2 regions of the Paracoccus stylophorae genome follow, and region 2 is predicted to be linked to the other one. Evidence: riboswitches for the same ligand, from Rfam matches in the RefSeq annotation. Region 2 holds a riboswitch; the other holds the start of a gene.

Region 1 (12,105 bases), 770 kb from region 2:
CTCGACAGCGGCGACGAAATCGGCGTTGTCCCAGGAACTGACCTCGCCCTGACGCGCGACATATTGCGCATCGTCGTCAGCTTCCAGCAGCTCGACCAGTTCCTCCATCAGCGGCCCGTTCGAGCCGTTGGGCTCGGACGCGGTATAGATGATCGGGATGTCGGCCTGTTCTGCGATCTTGGCCAGTGCGACGGTGTTGCGGCGCAGCTCCGAGATCTCGATGTCGTTTACCGTCTGGAACAGGCCCGTCTGGTGATCCAGCAGCAGCAGGACCGCGTCGGTGGGATCGTAAAGCGCGGCGTTCGCGGCCTCGGTCGGCTCTTTCGACAGACCCTGCAGATGCAGGGGCTGGCTGGTATCCTGCGCCTGCGCCGCGGTGAACGCGACCGGCTGCATCAGCATCGCTGCGGCCGTCCCAATTGCCAGGAATGTCCGGCCAAGCTTGATCGTGGATCTCGTAATCGTCTCCTTGGGGTTGGGGAGTGGCCCGCGGCCCGCCACGCCGGGGGCCGTCGGGAAAGGTAACTTGCCGACCGACAACCGTTGCCAATGTCGGTTCGGGTTCCAGCAGCACTGCCAGACGCCGAAGGCGGTCGCCTTCAGGCATTGCGGGCGGTCAGGTGGCGGCAAGCCGGCCATCCACCCGACCGATACGGAACCGATGCGGGGCGTCGCTCAGCCCAGCTTGCCCGCGACCTCGACCAGGCGGCGGGTCTGGTGGCCGATGGCGGATTTGACCTCGTCGGTGAACTCGGCGCCCTGCGAATGGCTGTAGCCATAGGGGTTGCCGCCGGTCTTGAAGATCACCTCGTCGGTATAGCCCGGCGCCACCACGAACCCGCCCCAGTGCATCACCGTGGTATAGAAGGACACCAGCGTCGTTTCCTGCCCGCCATGCGGGTTCTGGGCCGAGGTCATGGCCGAGACCGGCTTGCCGGCCAGTCCGCCCTTGGCCCAGATGCCGCCCAGCGTGTCGATGAAGGCGCGCATCTGGCTGGCCATCACGCCGAACCGCGTCGGCGCCGAGATCAGATAGGCGTTGGCCCATTCCATGTCCTCGGCCGTGGCCTCGGGGATGTCGGCGGTCTTTTCGGCCTGGGCCTTCCAGGCGTCCTGGCTGTTGATTGCCGCCTCGGGCGCGGTCTCGGGCGCCTTCAGCAGCCGCACCTCGGCCCCGGCGGCCTTCGCCGCCTCGGCCGCGATCGAGGCCATCTGGTGGTTGGTGCCATAGGTCGAATAATAGATGATGGCGAGTTTGACGGACATCTTGCCTCCTTCAGGGGTCAGGGTTGAAATCGGTGACGGATCAGGCGCGGCTGCGTTCGGCGCGCAGCGCGTCCAGGCTCCACGGGCCGGGGCCGGCGAAGACCAGGTACAGGAACACGAAGCAGTAGAGGATCGCCGCATCGCCGCGGTTGATCACGGGATAGAAGCTTTCCGGCGCGTGTCCGATGAAATAGGCCGCCGCCGCCATGCCCGAGGTCAAAAACGCGACCGGGCGGGTGAACAGCCCCACGATCAGCAACGCGCCGCCGAACAGCTCGATGATCCCGGCGATCCAGCCCAGCGACCAGGCGGGGGGCGTGCCGCCGGTATCGGGAAAGCCCAGGATCTTGTCGGTGCCATGGGCGAAAAAGATCAGCGCGGCCATGATCCGCAGCACGCTGAGCATGCGCGGCGCCCAGACGGTTTCAAGGTGGTGGGTGTCCATGATGTCTCTCCTTTTCTTGCGGTCGGTCAGCCGGTGATCGGGGCCAGGGTCTTTTCCAGCCGCGCGCGCAGATGGGCGTGCTGGTCGGGCAGTTTCAGCGCCTCGCCCAGATGCGCGATATCCTCGTCGCGGTCGAAGCCCGGCTCGTTGGTCGCGATCTCGAACAGGACGCCGCCGGGGGTGCGGAAATAGATCGCCCAGAAATAGTCGCGGTCGATGACCGGCGTGACATGGGCGCCGGCCTGCAGCAGCGCGCGGCGAACCTCGGCCTGCGCCTCGCGGTTCTCGACCGCGAAGGCCACGTGATGGACCGATCCCGCCCCCTCGCGCGCCCGGTCGGCGTCGGGCAGCACCTCGAGATCGACGATGTCGGCGCCGTTGCCGCCCTCGATCCCCAGCCGGATCAGCGCGCCCTCGCGGCCCAGTTCGCGATAGCCCATGAATTTCAGCAGCTCGGCCGTGGCCGCGCCGTCGCGCAGGCGCATGGTCACGCCGCGAAAGCCGTGAATGCCGCGATCAGCCGGCACCGGCCCGTCGGCAAAGGCCGCGCGCGGATCGTCCGCCACCTCGACCAGCGCAAAGCCGTCGCCGTCGGGACCGGCAAAGCGCAGGCGCTTTTCGCCGAAGCGGGTGTCATCCTGCACCTCGCCCGCGCCCGCCTCGGCCAGCCGCTCGCGCCAGTAATCCAGCGACCCCTGGGGCACCGCAAAGGCGGTTTCCGACACCGCGCCGGTGCCGCGACGGCCTTGGGCGATATGCGGGAACGGGAAATAGGTCATCACCGATCCCGGCGTGCCGACCCGGTCGCCGTAATAGAGGTGATAGACATCGGGGGCGTCGAAATTCACCGTCTTCTTGACCCGGCGCAGGCCGAGCACTCGGGTGAAGAAATCGTTGTTCTCCTGCGCATCCGAGGCCATCGAGGTGACATGGTGCAGGCCCTTGATCTGGTCGAGCATGACAGGCTCCTTCCTGAACGATCTTGCTTGAGGCGGAAGATAGAGCCGCGCGACGCAGGACAGAACAGGGATAATGTTGCATTGATTGTTGCGATTGGCGTAATGGTGGGGCGTTGCCGAAGCCCCTGCCCGGTGCCTCAACCCTCCCAAACCCGCCGGCAGACCGCATCGACAGCGGCGTGAAGAACGAATGTCAGCGCGACCAGCACCAGCAGGGATGCGAACATCAGGTCGGTCTTCGCCCGGCCGTTCGCCAGCAGCATCAGATAGCCCAACCCCCGCGAGGCCCCGACCCATTCGCCGATGATCGCGCCGATGGGGGCGTAGACGGCGGCAAGGCGCAGGCCCGAGGCGAAGCCCGGCATGGCCGCCGGCACGCGGATGCGCCACAGGACGCGGCCGGGTGCGGCCCCCATCACGCGCGCCAGTTCCAGCCAGCCCCGCGGCGTCCGCATCAGCGCGTCGAAGAAGGCGGACGTCACGGGAAAGTAGATGATCAGCAGCGCCATCGCGACCTTCGACCAGATCCCATAGCCGAACCACAGCGTCAGGATCGGGGCCAGCGCGAAGACGGGCACGGCCTGGCTGAACACAAGCATCGGGCGCAGGACCGACCGCGCAAGCGGCGAGGCCACCAGAAGCAGCGCCGAGGCGAACCCCGCCGCCGCGCCCAGGACCAGGCCGATGCCCACCTCGGTCGCCGTGACCAGCGCGTTCTGCGCGATCAGCAGCCGGCTCGTCCACAGCGTCGAGATCACCGCGACGGGACCGGGCAGGATGAAGCGCGGCATCTGCGCGAGCCAGATCAAGGTCTGCCAGGCCAGCAGGATCGCCAGTATCACACCGAAGATGCGGAAGACCCGCGTCATCGCGCAGCCATCAGAAGGCGCAGCAGATGCCCCTGCGAGGCAAGCGTTTCGGGCGCGTCGTGAATGCGCGGCGCAGGCGTCGCGGGCGGGGCAATGGACGCAATGCCGGCCTCGGTCATCAGCAGGATACGATCGCCCAGCCGCGCCGCCTCGGCGGTGTCGTGGGTGACATGCAGGATCGTGCAGCCGCGCAGCAGGTCCGCGGCAAGGTCCTGCATCGCGGCGCGCGACCGGGCGTCGAGGGCCGAGAACGGCTCGTCCAGCAGCACCACCGGCCGGTCCTCCATCAGCGTGCGCGCCAGCGCGACCCGTTGCCTCTGCCCGCCTGACAGCGCGCGCGGACGCTTGCGGGCGTGGCCGGCCAGGCCGACGCGCTGCAGCATGGTCATCGCCCGCTCCCGCTCGGGCGTCGTTCCGCGCAGGCGCGCGCCCAGCAGGACATTGTCCAGCGCGTCAAGCCACGGCATCAGAAGATCGCTTTGCGCCATCAGCGCGACCCGCCCGCCAAGCGGCAGGCCGTCATCCGCCGTGACGTCGCCCGCGAACGCAACCTCGTCGCCCAGACCCGCAAGCAGGCGCAGGATCGTGGACTTGCCGACGCCCGAAGGTCCCAGCAGGCAGGTCCAGCATCCGCCCGGCGCATCCAGCGTCACCGGCCCGAAGACGGTCGCGCCGCCGATCCGGGCCTCACCCGCAAGGCGCAGCGCGGGTGCCTGAGTCATCCCACAAGACCCATGCCCCAGAACCCGACCTCCAGCCGCGTGGCCGTGCGGAACCGTTCGCACAGGCGCGGCCAGCGGGGGCTTGTCTCGGGCTTGTCGCCCAGCCGTCGCAAGGCCGCCGCATCGATCAGACGGCCGACATCGGCGCAGGCGCGCTGGTAATCCTCGCCCGCATAGCTGGCGATCCAGTCGGAATAGGGCGTCTCGCCCGCCTCGGCCGCCAGCCGCGCACCGATCTCGCCATAGCCCAGAACGCAGGGCGCAAGCGCCGCCATCAGGTCGAGGAAGTCGCCCGAATGGCCGGCATCGAGGACATAGCGGGTATAAGCGAGGTTCTGCGGCGCCTCTTCGGCGGCGAACAGATCCGCCTCGGCGATGCCTTCGGCCGCACAGATCGCGACATGCAGCCGCATCTCTCCGTCCAGAAGCGTGTGGACCGTGGCCGCGCAGGCGCGCATCTCGTCCAGCGTCTCGGCCTTGGTGACGGCCAGCGCCCAGGCGCGCGAAAAATGGACGAGGAAGACGTAATCCTGGACGAGATAGCGCAGGAACGCCGCGCGCGGCAGCGTTCCGTCTTTCAGCCCCTCGACGAAGGCGTGGCGGGTATAGGCGTCCCACGCCTCGCCCGCCGCCGCCCGCCAGAGCGGGAAGGTGGTGCCATAGCTCATTGCGCCCCCAGCTCGACGGCGAGGTCGGAAACCGCGCGCGTCCCTTCGATCAGCCCGGCCTCGTTCAGAAAGCTCTCGAACCGCGCATAGCGGCCCGCGTCCAGCGCCGCCGGGCGCAGCGCGAAACGCGGGATCGTGTCGGCCCACGCCTTCCGGTTCAGTTCGTCCCGCAGTTCCGAAGCGGTGCCCGCGAAGATGTCCCAGCTTTCCTGCGGATGGTTGACGATGAACTGCGTGGCCCGTTCGGTCGCGGCAAGGAAGCGGCGGATGTCCTGGGCCTCCATCGTCTCGGGATTGGCGATGTAGATCAGCTCGTCATAGGCAGGCACCCCTTCCTCCTCGGGGTAGAAGCACCGACCATCGATGCCTTCGATCTGCATCTGGTTCAGTTCGAAATTGCGGAACGCGCCGATCGTCGCGTCGACCTGTCCCGACATCAGCGCGGGCGACAGCGACCAGTTCACGCCGACAAGTTCGACATCCTTCAGCGACAGACCGTTTGCCTGCAGCATCGCCGACAGCAGCGCCTCTTCCATGCCGGCCACCGAGAAGCCGACCTTGCGGCCCGCGAGATCGGCGATTGACTTCACCGGACCGTCCTGCAGCACCAGCAGGCAGTTCAGCGGCGTGGCGACCAGCGTGCCGACGCGGACCAGCGGCATTCCCTCGGCAATTTGCAGATGAAGCTGCGGCTGATAGGAGACGGCAAGATCCGCGCGCCCGGCCGCGACCATCTTGGGCGGATCGGCAGGATCGGCGGGGGCGATCACCTCGACCTCCAGTCCTTCGTCGGCGAAATATCCCTGTTCCTGCGCGACGATGATCGGCCCGTGATCGGGGTTCACGAACCAGTCGAGCACGAGGGTCATCTTTTCCTGCGCCGCCGCAGGGCTTGCGGCGAGGAGGGCGAGAGTGGTGAGAACGGCTTTCATGGTTCATCTCCGGTTGGGTCGCCCAGGGCGACAAGGCGAATGTCTCCGTCCCAGACCGTGGCCAGCCTCTCGGCTGCCTGCCAGGATCGCAGGCCGGTGCGGCAACACAGAACGGTGCGCTGGCCGGGCTTGGGGCGGGGACCGTCCGGCCCGAACGCCGCCACGGGCAGGCGGTGGGCCGTGGGGCGGACCAGCGGCCCCTCCGCCTCGGCCCGCAGGTCCACGACGAAATCGCCGGTGGCGATCTCTGATGGCGCAAGGAAACGGGGCTGCGAGGCGGGCTCGGGCGCGGCGTCGAAGCGGAAGCCGCCAAAGCGGCACGTCCGCGCGTCGAAGGTGACCAGCCGGCCCAAAGGCGACGGCACAAGCCTTGCAAGCAGCGCCATCGTCATCTGCGCCTGCAACGCGCCGATGACGCCCAGAACCGGCCCCAGCACCCCATCCTCGGCGCACGAACCCAGCCGCTGCGGCAGGTCGGGAAACACCGCGCGCAGGCTTGGCGCACCGCCGCAGAAGGCCCCGACATAGCCGTCCAGCCCGATCACCGAGGCGCTGACCAGCGGCAGACAGGCTTCGTGGCAGGTATCGGACAGGATATAGCTTGCCGCGAAGCTGTCGGCGCAGTCGAGGACCAGATCGGCGCCCGCACAAAGCGCGGTGACATTCGCGGGATCAAGCGCGGCGATGGTGGCGTCCACACGGCATTCCGGGTTCAGCGCCGCGATATGGGCGGCGGCGGCCTGTGCCTTTGGCCGGCCGATATCGGCCTCGCGGAACAGCGTCTGGCGATGCAGGTTGGAACGCTCGACCCGGTCGGGATCGACCAGATGGATACGACCGACGCCCGCGCCGCCCAGATATTGCAACACCGGCGCCGCAAGCCCGCCCGCACCCACGACCAGCACATGCGCGTCCCGCAGGCGGGCCTGACCGTGCGCGCCGAATTCGGGAACGGCGATCTGTCTTGCATAGCGGGTCATCGGGTCGCCGCGATCCACTGGCGCACCCGGCCCTCGGGGTCGTCGTGCAGGGTGATGTCGGTGACGGCCGACACGATGTCGGCCCCCGCGGCAAAGGCGCCTGCCGCCCGCTCGACGCTCATCCCGCCGATGGCGACAAGGGGCAGATCTCCGATCAGACGCTTCCATTCCGCCACCCGCCCCAGACCCTGCTGCGTCCATGTCATCTTCTTCAGGATCGTCGGATAGACCGGGCCAAGCGCCACGTAATCGGGCGCAAGCGACAGCGCACGGTCCAGTTCGGCGAGATCGTGGGTGCTGATCCCCAGCTTCAGCCCGGCCCCACGGATCGCGGGCAGATCGGCGTGCTCCAGATCCTCCTGCCCCAGATGGACCCAGTCGCAGCCTGCGTCGATGGCCGCGCGCCAGTGATCGTTGATCACCAGCACCGTCCCTTGCGCCCGGCACATCGCCTGCGCGCGCGCAACGACGGGTTGCAACGCCTCATCCGGCAGATCCTTGATGCGCAGCTGCACCAGCCTCACACCAAGGGGCAGCATGCGGTCAAGCCAGCCGGCACCGTCGAAGATGGGATAGAAACGGTCCAGCCTCATTCAAGGAACGCCTTTCCGATCACCGGGGTCGAGGGGGCGGCCATGTCGCGCGGCTGCATCGGATCGGCGCCGAAGGCCAGCCGCCCGGCTTCGACCGCGCGCGCAAATCCCTCGGCCATCGCCGCCGGATCGCCCGCCCTGGCCACCGCGGTGTTCAGCAGCACCGCGTCGAACCCCATCTCCATCGCCATTGCCGCATGGCTGGGCAGGCCCATTCCCGCATCGACGATCATCGGCACGTCCGGGAACTGCGCCCGCAGCGTGCGCAGCGCGTAGATGTTGGTCAGCCCAAGCCCGGTGCCGATGGGCGCACCCCATGGCATCAGCACCCGGCACCCCGCCGACAGCAGCCGGTCGGCCAGAACCGCATCCTCGGTCGTATAGGGAAACACCTCGAACCCGTCGCGGACAAGAATGTCCGCCGCCTCGACCAGACCGAACGGGTCGGGCTGAAGCGTGTCGGCATGGCCGATCACCTCCAGCTTGATCCAGGCGGTGTCGAACAGCTCGCGCGCCATCTGCGCTGTCGTGACCGCCTCGCGGACCGAATGGCAGCCGGCGGTGTTGGGCAGGATCTTCACGCCCAGATCGCGCACCAGATCCCAGAAGGCCGCCCCGGCCTGCGCGCCGCCCGCCTCGCGCCGAACCGAGACGGTCGCGATGCCCGCGCCCGACCGGCGGAACGCCTCGGCCAGCACGGCTGGCGAGGGGTATTGCGCCGTTCCCAGCATCAGGCGCGAGGCGATGTCGGTGTCGTAAAGCCGCATCTCAGCCGCCCTGCCTTGGCGCGACGATCTCGACCCGGTCGCCGGGGGCCAGGGGCACGTCGCGCGCCGCGGCGGGCACGAAATCCCCGTTGACCGCCGTGGCGATTTTCGCATCGCCATAGCCGAGTTCACCCAGAACCGATGCAAGCGTTTCGCCCTGCACCTCGGTCGCCGTGCCGTTAACCATGATCTGCATCCATCACCTCCGGTATAGTGCCATCGCAGCCCGCCTCGACCGCCATCCGCGCCAGCGCCGGGGCCAGCAGGAAACCGTGGCGGAACAGGCCGTTCACATGGATCGTCCCGCCGATCCGGCGCAGGCGGGGCAGGTTGTCGGGAAAGGCCGGGCGGGCATCGACGCCGATCTCGACCAGTTCTGCCTCGGCGAAGGCCGGATGAAGCGCATAGGCGGCGGACAGAAGTTCCAGCACCGACCGGACGCGCGGCCTGCGATCGTCGCTTTCGATCTGGGTCGCACCCAGCATGAAAAGCCCGTCCCCGCGCGGCACCACGTAGATCGGAATGCGTGGATGCAGCAGGCGGACGGGCCGGTCCAGGCGGATCTCGGGCGCGCGCAGCACCGCCATCTCGCCCTTCACGCCGCGCAGATCCCGCAGAACGTCGCGCGCGGCCAGCCCGCGACAATCGAAGGTCAGACCCGCGGCGCGGCCCCTCTCGGCCACGAAGGCGACGCCCGCATCCTCCAGCCGGTCGCGCAGATGGCCAAGGGCCGCGCGCGGGTCCAGATGCGCCTCGTCCGGGAAATGAAGGCCGCGGTCAAACCGTCCCCCCAGCTGCGGCTCGAGCCGGGCGATTGCGGCACTGTCAAGGGGTTCGTGCCCGACGGTGCGGCGCGCAAAGCGGTCGATTTCACCCCGGTCGCGGCCCAGCGCCAGCACCAGCGTTCCCTGCCGCGCGACCGCGACGCCCTGGGCTTGCCACCACGCGGCTGCCTGCCGGCCCAGCCGGACCACGGGTTCTTCCGCCGTCTCGCCCTCGCAGAAGGGGGCAAGCATGCCGCCCGCCCACCACGAACAGCACTGCGGGCCGGGGCGGGGCGACGGGTCGAACACCGTCACCTTGCAGCCCCGCGCGACCAGTTCCGTGGCCACGCAAAGCCCGGCCACGCCGGCGCCGATGACGGTGGCCGCCCTCACTGCCGGACCTCGTGGAAGTGATCGACCGGGCCGTGACCGGCACCGATGGCCATCGCATCCGCCGCCCGGATCGCGCCGTGCAGCCAGGACTGCGCCCGGCGGACCGCCGCCTCAAGACCGGCACCCTTCGCCAGTTCCGCCGCGATGGCCGAAGACAGCGTGCAGCCGGTGCCGTGGGTGTTGCGGGTTGCAAGCCGGGGCTGCGCCATCTCGACGGCGCCGGAGGCCGTCACCAGAATGTCGATGCAGTCGGGGCCGTCGGCATGGCCGCCCTTCATCAGAACGGCACGCGCGCCCAGTCCCAGCAGCGCCCTGCCCTGCGCCTGCGCCTCGGCCATGTCGCGCGCGGGCGCGCAGCCCAGCAGGCGCGCGGCCTCGGGCAGGTTCGGGGTCAGCAGATCGGCGCGGGGCAGAAGCCGCGCGATCAGGGCCGTCTCGGCATCGCGGGACAACAGCGCCGCCCCCGACTTGGCGACCATCACCGGGTCCAGCACGACCGGACCGTCATAGCCTTCCAGCGCAGCGGCCACCGTATCGACGATGTCCGGCGCGCCCAACATGCCGATCTTGATCGCGTCGGGCGGGATGTCGTCGCGCACGGCCGCAATTTGCGCGGCGACCGTCGCCGCATCCACCGGCGCGACCGCAAAGACGCCGCGCGTATTCTGGGCGGTGATCGCCGTGATCGCGCTTGTGCCATAGACGCCAAGGGCCGCGAACGTCTTCAGATCGGCCTGAATGCCCGCGCCTCCGCCACTGTCGGAGCCGGCGATGGTCAATGCGGTCGGGTGGGACATCGTCGCTTCCTCCACCGGACGCCAGAAGGAGGAAGAAAAAGGCGGAAGATACCGAGCCCGCCAATTCGATCTCCGTTCCCTACGCCGGTATTGCCCGGATCAGGTTCGATGGGTCGGCCTGCGCCTCTCAGCCCCTGACGGGGCACCCCAACGGATTCGATGAGAATCTAGCAGCCAGCGGGCCGGGCTGCAAGCGGCGCGCGATCTTGGCCGTGGCAGGGATGGCGGGCCGCTGATGCGGCCCCCCTGATCGACCTTGCGGAGGACGTTGCCGGTCGGCCATTCGCGCGGACGTTACGGAGCGCGGTTCCTGTCGCTGGACACGTGCCACGGCGTCAGCAGCGCCCTCAACTGACCTATGACGGTGTAAAACACCAGCCCCACCAATGTCAGCACGACGATGACCCCGAACAGTTCGGCCACGGCCAGGTTCTGAAGATGCGCGACCGCCAGATAGCCCAGGCCCTGATTCCCGCCGATGAACTCCCCGACGATGGCGCCGATCATGGCCAGCACGACCGCCACCTCGGCCCCGGTCAGGATCACCGGCAAAGCGTTGGGGAAATCCAGCAGGACGAATCTTTGCAGCGGGTTCGCCTGAAGCATGACAAAGACATCGCGATCGCCGGGATCGACCGATTTGAACGCCTGCAACGCATTGGAAAATATCGGGAAAAACGCCAGCGCGGCGGCGATCACGATCTTCGATTCAAGGCCGAAGCCGAACCAGAGGATGAACAGCGGCGCAAGCGCGATTTTCGGGATCAGCTGCAAAAGCACGACAAAGGGCTTCAACGCCCATTCCACGGGCGGCACACGCGCCATCGTGAACCCCAGCGTCAACCCGAGCCCGACCGCGATGCCGAAACCCGACAGCGCCTCGATCACGGTGACCAAAGTGTGCGACCACAGATCGGGATCGAACAACATCGTCGACAGCGCGGCGACGATCGCCTCGGGCGGGGGCAGGACGAAGGCCGAAACCTGGGCGGTGCGGACGTAAAGCGACCAGCCGACCAGAAACAGCGTCACCGATGCGATGGGAAGCGCGATGCGCAAGGTTTTGCGGTTCATTCCGCGCCCTCCGTCATTTGTGTCCGCAAGCTGGCGACAAGGTCCTGAAATTCGGGCGTTCTTTGCAGGTTCAGGTCGCGCGGCCGGGGAAACGGGATGTCCACGACGTCCAAGATCCGCGCCGGGCGCGGTGCCAGAACGACAACCCGATCCGACAGAAACGCGGATTCGGCAATCGAGTGGGTGACAAGGATCGTGGTCACCTTGGCCCGCGCGCAGACATCCATCAATTCCAGGTTCAGCGTGTCGCGGGTCATCGCGTCCAGCGCGCCGAACGGCTCGTCCAGCAGCAGCACCTGCGGATCGGTGACAAGGGCGCGGGCCAGCGAGGCGCGCTGCCGCATGCCGCCCGAAAGCGCGGTGGGGCTGGCGTCCTCGAACCCGCTGAGGCCCACGGTCCCGCAAATATTGCGCGCGCGGGCCATTCTGTCGGCCTGCCCCACGCGCGCGATCCGCAGCGGCAGCGCGACGTTCTCCGCCACCGTCAGCCACGGAAACAGCCGCGCCTCCTGAAACATCATCGAAACGGGCCGGGTCGCGGTCCGGTCGCGTTTCCCGCGGACCCAGATCGGCAGGCCGCGCACCTCCACCTCGCCCCGTGTCGGAACCTCAAGCCCCGCAAGGATGCGCAGCAGGGTCGTCTTGCCGCACCCCGAAGGTCCGAGCAGCGAAATGAACTCGCCCTGGCGCATTTCCAGGTTTGCGTTCGAGATGGCGGTGACCGCCCCCGAACCCTCGCCGAATATCTTCGTCAAGCCGGAAATCCGAATTTCCGGCGCAGCCAGCGCAGCTTCTGACGACATCACGCGATGGCCTTGTCCAGCAGGGCGTTGGTATAAAGCGTCGAGGCATCCGGCGCCGTTCCGATCATGCCGG
Region 2 (12,105 bases):
GGGCGCGCCCGTCCTCGATCAGGATCGTCTTGGGCGCGAAGGCGCGCGCGTCGTGGGGGTCGTGGGTGACCATCAGCACGGTCGCGTCGGTGTCGGCGACGATGCGCGCCAGCAGATCCAGCATCTCGGATTTCAGGGCCGGGCCAAGTGCGGCGAAAGGTTCGTCCAGCAGCAGCAGCGGACGCGCGCGCAGCAGCACCCGCGCCAGCGCCACCCGGCTTTGCTGACCGCCCGACAGGGTGGCGGGGCGGCGCGTGTCCATGCCGGTCAGGCCCACATCCTCAAGCGCCTGTGCGACGCGGGACCGCTGCGCATCGCTGAGCCGCAGATCGGGGCGCAGCCCCAGCCCGACATTCTGGCCCACCGTCAGATGCGGAAACAGGTTCTGGTCCTGAAACAGCACCGAGACCGGCCGCCGGCCCGGCGGCAGGTCGGTGATGTCCTGCCCGTCCCACAGCACCCGGCCGGTATCGGGCCGAAGAAAGCCGCCGACCAGCGCCAGCAGCGTCGATTTGCCCGACCCCGAGGCGCCGATGACGGCGACGCGCCGGCCGCGCCCGACCCGCAGATCGGCGCGCAGGGTGAAATCGCCGCGGGTGACGGCGGTGTCGCGGAACTCAAGCAAGGCGGCCTCCTCGGTCGAACAGCCAGAACAGCGCGAAGCTGATCGCCATCAGCAGCACCGCGCAGGCCGAGGCGTCGGCCATGCGATAGGATTCCATCAGCTGATACAGTTTCAGCGGCAGGGTCGGGCTGTTGGTGGCAAACAGCGTGATCACGCCCAGATCGCCCATCGCCAGCGCCGCCGCCAGCCCGCCGGCAAAGCCCAGGGGTCGCGCCAGCCGGGGCAGGATCAGCAGCCGCAGCCGCGCCAGTCCGCGCAGATCCAGCGAATCGGCCAGCCGCCCGTAATCGTCGCCCAGGCTTTGCGCCGCCGGGATCAGCGCGCGCAGCCCGAAGGGCAGGGCCATGATGGCGTTGATCGCCACCGTCACCGGCAGCGCCAGCGCATCGGGCGAAAACCAGCCGCGCAGCAGGATGAACAGCCCCGTTCCCAGAACCAGCGGCGAGGCGACGATGGGCAGCATCCCTGCCGCCTCGATCCAGCCCGCGCGCCCGCGCGCGATGGACAGCGCCAGCGTCAGGCACATCGCCAGCGCCAGCCCCGCCGAGATCAGCGCCATGATCACCGACCGCAGCGTCGCGCGCCAGACATCGGGCGGCAGCGACGGCAGGCGCGGCAGACCCTGCGCGGTCACGGCGAGGATGGGCCACAGCAGGAACAGCGCCGCCAGCCCGATGGCCAGAATGTCGGTGCCGATGCGCCAGCCGCCCGGCGCGCGCGGGCGGTGGTCGGCATCAAGCCCGGCCCCGAAGGCGGCGGGAATGCTGATCCAGCGCGCCAGCACCATTGCGGCCACACACAGCCCGATCTGCACCAGCCCCAGCGTCGCGGCGCGGCCTAGGTCGAAATCGAACCGGAACGCCTGATAGATCGCCAGTTCCACCGTCGTGGCCGACGGCCCCCCGCCCAGCGTCAGCGCCACAGCGAACGAGGTCAGGCAGACCAGAAACACCGCCAGCCAGACGCCCGGCAGCACCGCGCGCAGCATCGGGCGTTCCAGATGCCGCGCCACGTCGCGCGGCCCAAAGCCCAGGCTTTCGGCCAGACGGAACCGTTCCGCCGGGATCGCCTGCCAGCCTTGCAGGATCAGCCGGACCGACAGCGGCAGGTTGAAGAACACATGCGCCAGGATCACCCCCTGCCAGCCATAGATGATGAATTCCGGCAGGCCGGCGGCGCGCAGCGCATCGTTGATGGCGCCGTTGCGGCCGAACACCGCGATCAGCCCCATCACCGCCACGATCACCGGCAGGATGAAGGGCGCGCCCAGCAGCGTCACCAGCGCCGCGCGCCCGACAAAGCGCCGCCGCGCCAGCGCCCGCGCCACCGGGATCGCCAGCACCGCCGACAGCAGCCCCGACAGCGCCGCCTGCCAGATGGTGAATCGCACCGCGCGCCAGTCCCACGGTCCCAGCCCCGACAGGCCCTGCGCCTGCCATGCGACGGCGGCCAGCGTGCTAAGGATCAGCGCGGCCAGACCGGCGGCGACCGCCGGCCCGGCCAACCCCGATCTCAGCGCGTGAAGGCGTGCAGCCATTCGTCCAGCGCGGGTTGACGCAGCGCCTCGGCCTCGGTCTCGTCATAGAACAGGGTCTTGTCGGGGCGCGGCAGATCGCGCATCACCTGCGGCCAGTCGTCGCGCGGCAGTTTGGCCGGCATCGACCAGTTGGCCAGAGGGATGGTCTTCTGGAAATCGGGCGTCAGGATCCAGTCCATGAATTGCTGCGCCAGTTCGGGCTGGTCGCTGCCCTTCACCTGCGCGGCCAGTTCGGCCATGAAGTAATGGCCTTCGGGAAAGATCGCGGCCTTCTTCGTCAGGTCGTCTTCGGCGGCGATGTGATAGGCGGGCGAGGTGGTGTAGGACAGCACCATGTCCGCCTCGCCATCGGTGAACATGCCATAGGATTCCGACCAGCCCTTGGTGACGGTCAGCACCTTCGGCGCCAGCTTTTCCCACGCCTGCGGGGCCTGATCGCCATAGACCGCCTTGACCCACAGCAGCAGCGCCAGCCCCGAGATCGAGGCGCGCGGGTCCTGGATCACGAGCTTCAGATCGTCGGGGGCATCCAGCAACTCGTCGAAGCTGGCGGGCGGGTTTTCCAGCCGCGTCTCGTCATAGACGAACGCCGTCTCGCCCCAGTTATAGGGCAGGAAGATGTCGTCGGTCCAGTCGATCGGCAGCGACAGATCGGACGTGTCCTGGCCGTGCGGGGCGAACAGGCCCGAGTCGCGGGCGCGCGCGGTCACGTCGGTGTTCAGGCCGAAGACGATGTCGGCGCGGGTCCGCTCGCCCTCCATCAGGATGCGGGGCAGGATGTCGCCGGTGACGAATTGCAGGTCGCAGTCGCAGAACGCCTCGAACCCCTCTTCGATCCTGGGGCCGGGGCCCCATTCGCTGGCGATATAGTCGCCGGCATAGACGGTCAGGACGGGCCTGTCCTGCGCGGCGGCGGGGGCCGCGGCCAGCAGGGCGAATGACAGAACGGCAAGTCTCATCGCTGTGCCTCCTTTTGCCAGGGTTGCGAAAGAAAGGACAGCGTCACCTTCCCTCCGCCGGGTTCAACCGGATCAGGTTCAACGGGTCCGCACGATGCGTCTCAGCCATGAAGGCCCCCCGAGGTGGGTTCGAATGTAGAGGTTCCACCGCCGGGCGCAAGCGGATAGAACCGCTGGCAGAGACAGGCAGGCAGGCGGATGAGCGATCAGCCCACACCGATGATGGCGCAGTATCTGGCGATCCGGGAGGCCAATCCCGGCGCGCTGCTGTTCTATCGCATGGGCGATTTCTACGAGATGTTCTTTGACGACGCCGTGGCCGCGGCAAGCGCGCTGGACATCGCGCTGACCCGGCGCGGCACGCATGAGGGGCAGCCGATCCCGATGTGCGGGGTGCCGGTCCATGCCGCCGAATCCTATCTGCTGACGCTGATCCGCAAGGGGTTTCGCGTGGCCATCGCCGAACAGATGGAGGACCCGGCCGAGGCGAAGAAACGTGGCAGCAAATCGGTTGTGGCGCGCGATGTGGTGCGGCTGGTGACGCCCGGCACGCTGACCGAGGAATCGCTGCTGGAGGCGCGGCGGCACAATTTTTTGGCCGCTTTCGCGACCGTGCGCGAGGAATCGGCGCTGGCCTGGGTCGACATCTCGACCGGCGCGTTTCAGGTGATGGACTGCCCGCTGCCGCGTCTGGCGCCGGAACTGGCCCGGCTGGCCCCGCGCGAGTTGCTGGCAGCCCAGGGCGCGGGGCTGGACGATCTGGCCGCCGACGCGGGTGCCGCGCTGACCGATCTGGTGGCCGGTGCGTTCGACAGCGCCGGCGGGGCGCGGCGGCTTTGCGCGCTTTACGGGGTCGAGACGCTGGACGGGTTCGGCAGTTTCAGCCGGGCCGAGTTGTCCGCGATGGGCGCCATCGTCGATTATCTGGACATGACGCAGAAGGGCAGGTTGCCGCTGCTGCGCCCGCCGGTGCGCGAACGCAGCGGTGCGGCGATGCAGATCGACGCCGCCACGCGCCGCAACCTGGAACTGACGCAATCGCTGTCGGGCGGGCGCGACGGGTCGCTGCTGTCGGCCATCGACCGGACGGTGACGGCGGCGGGCGCGCGGCTGCTGGAACGCCGCATCAGCGCGCCGGGCCGCGATCTGTCGCTGATCCGCGCGCGGCAGGACGCGGTCGCGATGCTGGTGGACGATCCGCGCCTTGCCGCCGATCAGCGCGAGGCCCTGGGCCGGGTGCCCGACATAGATCGTGCGCTGTCGCGGCTGGCGCTGGATCGGGGCGGGCCGCGCGATCTGGCCGCGATCCGGGCCGGGCTGACGCAGGGGGCGGCCATCGCGGACCGCCTGCCCGAAGATGCGGCGCAGGTGCTGGCCGATGCGGCGCGCGATCTGACCGGCCATGACGGCTTGATCCGGCTGCTGGACGACGCGCTGGTGGCCGAGCCGCCCCTGCTGGCCCGCGACGGCGGTTTCGTCGCGCCCGAGTACGACGACGATCTGGACCGCACCCGCCGCCTGCGCGACGAGGGGCGGGGCGTGATCGCCGGGATGCAGGCCGAATATGCCGCCAAGGCGGGCGTGCAAAGCCTGAAGATCCGGCACAACAACGTGCTGGGCTATTTCATCGAGACGACGGCGATTCATGCCGACCGGATGCGGGCGATGTCGGATATCTTCATCCACCGCCAGACCACCGCCAATCAGATCCGCTTTACCACGGTCGAACTGTCCGAACTGGAAACCCGCATCCTGAACGCCCGCGACCGCGCGCTGGAGATCGAGCGCGACATCTTTGCCCGGCTGCGCGCCGCGGTGCTGGACCGGGCCGCCGCCATCGGGCAGGCGGCGCGCGCGCTGGCAGAGATCGACCTGGCTGCGGCCTTTGCCGACATCGCCACGGGCGAGGGCTGGACCCGGCCGCGCGTCGATGACAGCCGCGCCTTTCAGGTCGAGGGCGGGCGGCACCCGGCGGTGGAACGCGCGCTGAAGCGCAAGGCTGAAAGCTTCGTCGCCAATGATTGCGACCTGACCGCGGGCGACACGCCGGCGATCTGGTTGCTGACCGGGCCGAACATGGCCGGCAAATCGACCTTTCTGCGCCAGAACGCGCTGATCGCCGTGCTGGCGCAGGCCGGCGCCTTCGTGCCCGCGCGGCGCGCCCATATCGGCATGGTCAGCCAGTTGTTCAGCCGGGTGGGTGCCGCCGACGATCTGGCGCGGGGGCGGTCGACCTTCATGGTCGAGATGGTCGAGACCGCCGCGATCCTCAATCAGGCCGACGATCATGCGCTGGTCATCCTGGACGAGATCGGACGCGGCACGGCGACCTGGGACGGGCTGTCCATCGCCTGGGCGGTGATGGAACATCTGCACGCGGTCAACCGCTGCCGGGCGCTGTTTGCGACCCATTACCACGAGATGACGGCGCTGACCGCGCGGCTGGACGGGGTGGAAAACGCCACCGTCGCGGTGCGCGAATGGGAAGGCGACGTGATCTTCCTGCACGAGGTGCGCAAGGGCGCGGCCGACCGGTCCTATGGCGTGCAGGTGGCGCGGCTGGCAGGCTTGCCCGCATCGGTCGTGGACCGCGCGCGCGAGGTGCTGGACGCGCTGGAATCGGGCGAACGCGAGGGGGCGGCGCGTCCCGCCGCGCTGATCGACGATCTGCCGCTGTTCCGTGCCGCGCCGCCCGCGCCCGCCCGGTCCGCAGCGTCGGGCAGGCTGGACGCGCGGATGAAGGACGTGCATCCCGACACGCTGTCCCCGCGGCAGGCGCTGGACCTGATCTATGAACTGAAAGCCCTCAGCGGAGAACAGCCATGAGCGTCAACACATTCGGTCGCGAATTCCGCTTCACCACCTGGGGCGAAAGCCACGGCCCCGCGCTTGGCGCGACCGTCGACGGCGTGCCGCCGGGGGTCGCACTGGAGGAAGGGTTCATCCAGACCTTTCTGGACCGGCGCCGCCCCGGCACCAGCAAGCACACCACGCAGCGCCGCGAACCCGACCGCGTCCGCATCCTGTCGGGCGTGTTCGAGGGGCGCACGACCGGCACGCCGATCCAGCTGATGATCGAGAACACCGACCAGCGCAGCAAGGATTACGGAGAGATCGCGCAGGCGTTCCGCCCCGGCCATGCCGACATCACCTATCACCTGAAATACGGGCTGCGCGACCCGCGCGGCGGCGGGCGATCCTCGGCCCGCGAAACCGCCGCGCGGGTCGCGGCGGGCGGCGTGGCGCAGGCGGTGCTGGCGCATCTGGTGCCGGGTCTGCGCATCACCGGCTATATGGTGCAGATGGGCGGGATGCATCTGGACCGGACGGCCTTCGATGCGGCCGCGATTCCCGACAATCCGTTCTTTCTGCCCGACGCGACGGCGGTCGGGGCATGGGCCGATTATCTGGACGGCATCCGCAAGGCGCAGGACAGCGTCGGCGCCGCGATCGAGGTGCTGATCGAGGGGTGTCCGCCCGGCCTTGGCGCGCCGGTCTATGCCAAGCTGGACACCGATCTGGCCGCCGCGATGATGTCGATCAACGCCGTGAAGGGGGTCGAGATCGGCGAGGGGATGGGGGCCGCCGCGCTGACCGGCACCGACAACGCCGACGAGATCCGCATGGGTCCGGACGGGCCGCGATTCCTGTCCAACCATGCGGGGGGCATCCTGGGCGGAATCAGCACCGGCCAGCCCATCCTGGTCCGCTTTGCGGTCAAGCCGACCAGTTCGATCACCACGCCGCGCCGCACCATCGACCGGCAGGGCAGGGAGATCGAATTGATCACCAAGGGCCGCCACGATCCCTGCGTGGGCATCCGCGCCGTCCCGGTGGCCGAGGCGATGGCCGCCTGCGTGGTGCTGGATCACCTGCTGATGGATCGCGCCCAGACCGGCGGGACGCGCGGCACCATCGGGTAACGGTGCGGCGAAGGGCGCGTTGCCGTCCCCTGTCACGAAAACGTCACGCAAGTGTCGCATCGCCGTCATGTGTCCTGTCTAGGTCACGGTCAGCCCCCGTTGCGGGGACCGACCTACCAAGAGGAATTCCATGACCCGCGTCACCCTTGCCGCCCCGGCTGTTGCCATCATTGCCCTGTCGGCCAGCGCCGCCGCCGCGCGCGACCAGATCCAGATCGCCGGATCGTCCACCGTGCTGCCCTATGCCACCATCGTCGCCGAGGCGTTCGGCGAGAACACCGATTTTCCCACGCCGGTGGTGGAATCGGGCGGCTCGTCCGCCGGGCTGAAACGGTTCTGCGACGGAGTGGGCGAAAACAGCATCGACATCGCCAATGCCAGCCGCCCGATCAAGGACAGCGAGAAACAGGCCTGCAAGGCGCAGGGCGTGACCCGCATCGTCGAGGTGCGCATCGGCTTTGACGGGATCGTCTTTGCCAACGCCGTCTCTGGCCCGGATTTCGCCTATACCCCGGCCGACTGGTTCAACGCGCTGGCGGCCAGGGTGGTGAAGGATGGCCGGATCGTGGAGAACACCGCCACAGACTGGGCGCAGGTGAACCCCGATCTGCCCGACCAGCCGATCCTGGCCTTCGTTCCGGGCACCAAGCACGGCACCCGCGAGGTGTTCGAGGAAAAGGTGATGCTGGCGGGCTGCGAGGACTCGGGCGCGATGCAGGTCTTCGCGGCCGATCTGGGCGACGCGGACCAGGCCCGGCAAGCCTGCATGCGCCTGCGCAGCGACGGGGTGGCGGTGGATATCGACGGCGACTACACCGAGACGCTGGCCCGGATCGACAGCGCGCCGCACGGGATCGGCGTGTTCGGCCTGTCCTTTCTGGAAAACAACCGCGACAAGCTGAAGGTGGGCACGATGTCGGGGGTCACCCCCTCGACCCAGACCATCGCCTCGGGCGAATATCCGGTGTCGCGGCCGCTGTATTTCTATCTCAAGGCGCAGCATATCGGCATGGTTCCGGGGCTGGCGGAATACGCGCAATTCTTCGTCTCGGACCAGCTTGCGGGGCCGGACGGGCCGCTGGCGGCCTATGGGCTGGTGTCGGACCCGGATCTGGCCGCGACCCAAAGCGCCGTGGCCGACGGCACCGTGATCGAGATGCCCTGAGCGGACGGTTCCGTTCCGATCCCCTGTCGCAAAGGAGATCCTCATGCCGATAAGCTGGGCGTTTGCTGTCTGTCTGGCGCTGGCCGTGGCCGGGTATCGGCTGGGGCGCGTCCGCGCGGCGGCGGGCCGGGCGGACCGGCGCTGGCACAGCCGGCCGGTGCATCACGGCATCCGCGTGGCGCTGCTGACGCTGCTGCCCGCGCTGGCGGTGCTGGCGCTGGCGGCGGCTTTGCGGGCGGGCGCGGCCGTCGCCGGTTCGGTCGCAATCGTCGCGGCGCTGGCGGGGCTGGGCTGCGCCCTGCGCCGCATCGGCCCCGACCTGCGGGCGCGCCATATGGTCGAACGGATGGCGATGGGCGTTCTGATCCTGTGTTCGACCGTTGCGATCCTGACCACAATCGGGATCGTCCTGTCGATGCTGTTCGAAACCGGCCAGTTCTTTCGGCAATATCCGTGGCCGCGGTTCTTCTTCGGCACGGAATGGAGCCCGCGTTTTCAGGGCGACAGCCGGTTGGGCATCCTGCCGCTGCTGTGGGGGACGCTGTATATCAGCCTGATCGCGCTGCTGGTCGCGGTCCCCACCGGCCTGCTGGCGGCGATTTACATGGCCGAATACGCTTCGTCGCGGCTGCGGGCCGTCGCCAAGCCCGCCATCGAGATGCTGGCCGGCATCCCGACCATCGTCTATGGGCTGTTCGCGCTGATGGTGGTCGGGCCGCTTTTGCGCGATTATCTTGCGCAGCCGATGGGGCTGGGCAATTCCGGGTCGTCGGTGCTGACCGCCGGGCTGGTCATGGGGATCATGCTGATTCCGTTCGTCAGCTCGCTGTCCGACGACATCATCAACGCTGTGCCGCAGTCCCTGCGCGACGGCGCGCTGGCGCTTGGATCGACCCGGTCCGAGACGATCCGGCAGGTCGTGCTGCCCGCCGCGCTGCCCGGCATCGTCGGCGCCGTGCTGCTGGCCGCCAGCCGCGCCATCGGCGAGACGATGATCGTCGTTTTGGGCGCGGGGGCCGCAGCAAGGCTGAGCCTGAACCCGTTCGAGGCGATGACCACCATCACCGTCAAGATCGTCAGCCAACTGACCGGCGACGGCGATTTCGCCGCGCCCGAGACGCTGGTGGCCTTCGGCCTTGGCCTGACGCTGTTCGCGATCACGCTGGCGCTGAACGTCGTGGCGCTGTGGATCGTGCGCACCTATCGCGAGCAATATGAATGACCGACCTGCCGACGCCCGTCCCCCTGCACGATGCTGCGACACCCGACCGCCCCGCCTCGCTGATGGGGACGGATGCGCGCACCCGCCGCCGCCACGCCGCCGAGACAAGGTTCCGCCGCTGCGGTGCCGCGGCAATCGGCGTGGCGATGGCGGCGCTGCTGCTGCTGATGTTCATCATCGTGCGCGACGGGGCGGGCGCGTTCCGCCAGACCTATCTGTCGATCCCGGTCGCGCTGCCGGCCGAGCGGCTGGACCCGCAGGGCAACCGCGATCCCGCGCAGATGGCGCAGGTGCTGACCCTGGCCTATGGGCCGGTTCTGGACCGGGCGCTGAAACAGGCCATCGCCGATGGCGGCATCCGCGTGCCCGGCCTGTCCGACGGCGATATCGGCGGGCTGATGTCGGATCGGGCGGCGGCGCAGCTGCGCGACCGCGTTCTGGCCGACCCCGACCTGATCGGGGGAACGGTCGCGATGAACGTGCTGGTGAATGGCCGCGTGGACGGGTTCTTCAAGGGCCGCGTCACGATGGACAGCGCCACGGCCGAGGCCAACACCTCGGCCCCGCAACTGCAGCTGGCGCAGGCGCTGAAGGACAATGGCTTGCTGGTCACGCGGTTCAACCCCGGCTTTCTGACAAACCCCGACGCATCCGACCGGCGACCCGAGGCGGCGGGGCTGGGCGTGGCGATCCTGGGCTCGCTTTACATGATGCTGGTGGTGCTGATCCTGGCGGTGCCCATCGGCGTCGCGGCCAGCATCTATCTTGAGGAATTCGCCCCCCGGAACCGCTGGACCGACGTGATCGAGGTGAACATCGCCAATCTTGCCGCCGTGCCCTCCATCGTGTTCGGAATCCTGGGGTTGGCGGCGTTCATCAACCTAGTCGGCCTGCCGCAATCGGCGCCCATCGTCGGCGGGCTGGTCCTGACGCTGATGACGCTGCCCACGATCATCATCGCCACGCGGGCGGCGCTGAAGGCGGTGCCGCAATCCATCCGCGATGCGGCGCTGGCGGTCGGGGCGTCGCGGATGCAGGCGGTGTTTCACCATGTCGTGCCGCTGGCCCTGCCGGGCATCCTGACCGGCACCATCATCGGCCTGGCGCAGGCACTGGGCGAGACGGCGCCGCTGCTGCTGATCGGCATGGTCGCCTTTGTCCGCGACTTTCCCGCCGCCCCGCCCGAGGGGCTGTTCGAGCCAGCCTCGGCGCTGCCGGTGCAGATCTACAACTGGACGCAGCGCGCCGACCCGGCCTTCGCCGAACGCGCCTGGGGCGCGATCATCGTGCTGCTGGCGATGCTTCTGGCCATGAACCTGCTGGCCGTTCTTCTGCGCCGCCGGTTCGAGCGGCGCTGGTAATGCGATCCGCCTTACAGAAAGGAAACCCGGATGTATGACATGAGACAGGCGGAAGGCGTCACCCGGCAGGAGGCCATCAAGATCTCGGCCCGGTCGGTGCAGGTCTGGTATGGCGACAAGCAGGCCATTCGCGATGTCGATGTGGATATTCCCGACAACACCGTGACCGCCTTCATCGGGCCGTCCGGCTGCGGCAAATCGACCTTTCTGCGCTGCATCAACCGGATGAACGACACCATCCCCGGCGCGCGCGTGGCCGGCCGGATCAGCCTGGACGGCGAGGATATCCACGACCGCCGCGTCGATCCGGTGCGGCTGCGGGCGCGGGTGGGCATGGTGTTCCAGAAGCCGAACCCGTTTCCCAAGTCGATCCATGACAACGTGGCCTATGGTCCGCGCATCCACGGCCTGGCCCGCGACCGCGCCGATCTGGACGCGATCGTGGAACGCAGCCTGCGCGACGCGGCGCTGTGGGACGAGGTCAAGGACCGGCTGGCCGAGCCGGGCACCGGCCTGTCGGGTGGCCAGCAACAGCGCCTGTGCATCGCCCGCGCCATCGCCACCGCGCCCGAAATTCTGCTGATGGACGAACCCTGTTCGGCGCTGGACCCCATCGCCACCGGGCAGATCGAGGAGCTGATCGACCGGCTGCGCCAGTCCCTGGCCGTCGTCATCGTGACCCATTCGATGCAGCAGGCCGCCCGCGTCAGCCGCAAGACCGCGTTCTTCCATCTGGGCCGTCTTGTGGAATATGGCGATACCGGCGACATCTTCACCAGCCCCGGGGATTCGCGCACCGAAGCCTATATCTCGGGCCGCATCGGCTGACCCTCAGGAAGGCAGGCACATGAACCGCAACAGACATATCGCGACCGCCTTCGACCGCGATCTGGAAACGATACAGGCGCAGGTCGTGAAGATGGGCGGCATGGTCGAGGCCGCAATCGCCGACGCCTCGGCCGCGCTGGAGGGGCGCGACGAGGATCTGGCCGAACAGGTCCGCCGCCGCGACCGGGCCATCGACGCGCTGGAGGCGCAGATCAACGAGGATGCGGCCCGCCTGATCGCGCGGCGCGCACCCACGGCAACCGATCTGCGGATGGTTCTGGCCGTGATCAAGATCAGCGCCGCGCTGGAACGGGTGGGCGATTACGCCAAGAACATGGCCAAGCGGACGCCGGTGCTGTCGCAACTGCCGGTGATCGACGGCGCGGCGATGGCGCTGCGCCGGATGAACCAGTCCGTCAGCCGGATGTTGCAGGACGCGCTGGACGCCTATATCCGCCGCGACGCCCGGCTGGCCGAGGATGTGC

What was found. Region 2 has a riboswitch for thiamine pyrophosphate ahead of JHW45_RS01540 (thiamine ABC transporter substrate-binding protein). Riboswitches for the same ligand answer to the same signal wherever they lie in the genome.
Region 1: it holds a riboswitch for thiamine pyrophosphate, as region 2 does, so the genes downstream of both, thiD (bifunctional hydroxymethylpyrimidine kinase/phosphomethylpyrimidine kinase) here and JHW45_RS01540 (thiamine ABC transporter substrate-binding protein) in region 2, are expected to answer to the same signal.

Annotation. Positions count from the first base shown of each region.
Region 1 covers NZ_CP067134.1:3,179,397-3,191,501, forward strand. Annotated here, with positions in the region: gene JHW45_RS15725 (isochorismatase family protein) at 1-402, opposite strand, end outside; gene wrbA (NAD(P)H:quinone oxidoreductase) at 676-1,266, opposite strand; gene JHW45_RS15735 (DoxX family protein) at 1,307-1,711, opposite strand; gene JHW45_RS15740 (ring-cleaving dioxygenase) at 1,738-2,670, opposite strand; gene JHW45_RS15745 (ABC transporter permease) at 2,808-3,539, opposite strand; gene JHW45_RS15750 (ABC transporter ATP-binding protein) at 3,536-4,261, opposite strand; gene JHW45_RS15755 (TenA family protein) at 4,258-4,929, opposite strand; gene JHW45_RS15760 (ABC transporter substrate-binding protein) at 4,926-5,861, opposite strand; gene JHW45_RS15765 (HesA/MoeB/ThiF family protein) at 5,858-6,841, opposite strand; gene JHW45_RS15770 (thiamine phosphate synthase) at 6,838-7,434, opposite strand; gene JHW45_RS15775 (thiazole synthase) at 7,431-8,201, opposite strand; gene thiS (sulfur carrier protein ThiS) at 8,203-8,397, opposite strand; gene JHW45_RS15785 (FAD-dependent oxidoreductase) at 8,381-9,358, opposite strand; gene thiD (bifunctional hydroxymethylpyrimidine kinase/phosphomethylpyrimidine kinase) at 9,355-10,155, opposite strand; TPP riboswitch at 10,215-10,315, opposite strand; gene JHW45_RS15795 (ABC transporter permease) at 10,450-11,229, opposite strand; gene JHW45_RS15800 (ABC transporter ATP-binding protein) at 11,226-11,984, opposite strand; gene JHW45_RS15805 (ABC transporter substrate-binding protein) at 12,032-12,105, opposite strand, start outside.
Region 2 covers NZ_CP067134.1:315,495-327,599, forward strand. Annotated here, with positions in the region: gene JHW45_RS01530 (thiamine ABC transporter ATP-binding protein) at 1-625, opposite strand, end outside; gene JHW45_RS01535 (thiamine/thiamine pyrophosphate ABC transporter permease ThiP) at 618-2,162, opposite strand; gene JHW45_RS01540 (thiamine ABC transporter substrate-binding protein) at 2,138-3,121, opposite strand; TPP riboswitch at 3,154-3,252, opposite strand; gene mutS (DNA mismatch repair protein MutS) at 3,320-5,947, shown strand; gene aroC (chorismate synthase) at 5,944-7,044, shown strand; gene JHW45_RS01555 (substrate-binding domain-containing protein) at 7,175-8,209, shown strand; gene pstC (phosphate ABC transporter permease subunit PstC) at 8,253-9,431, shown strand; gene pstA (phosphate ABC transporter permease PstA) at 9,455-10,792, shown strand; gene pstB (phosphate ABC transporter ATP-binding protein PstB) at 10,823-11,620, shown strand; gene phoU (phosphate signaling complex protein PhoU) at 11,640-12,105, shown strand, end outside.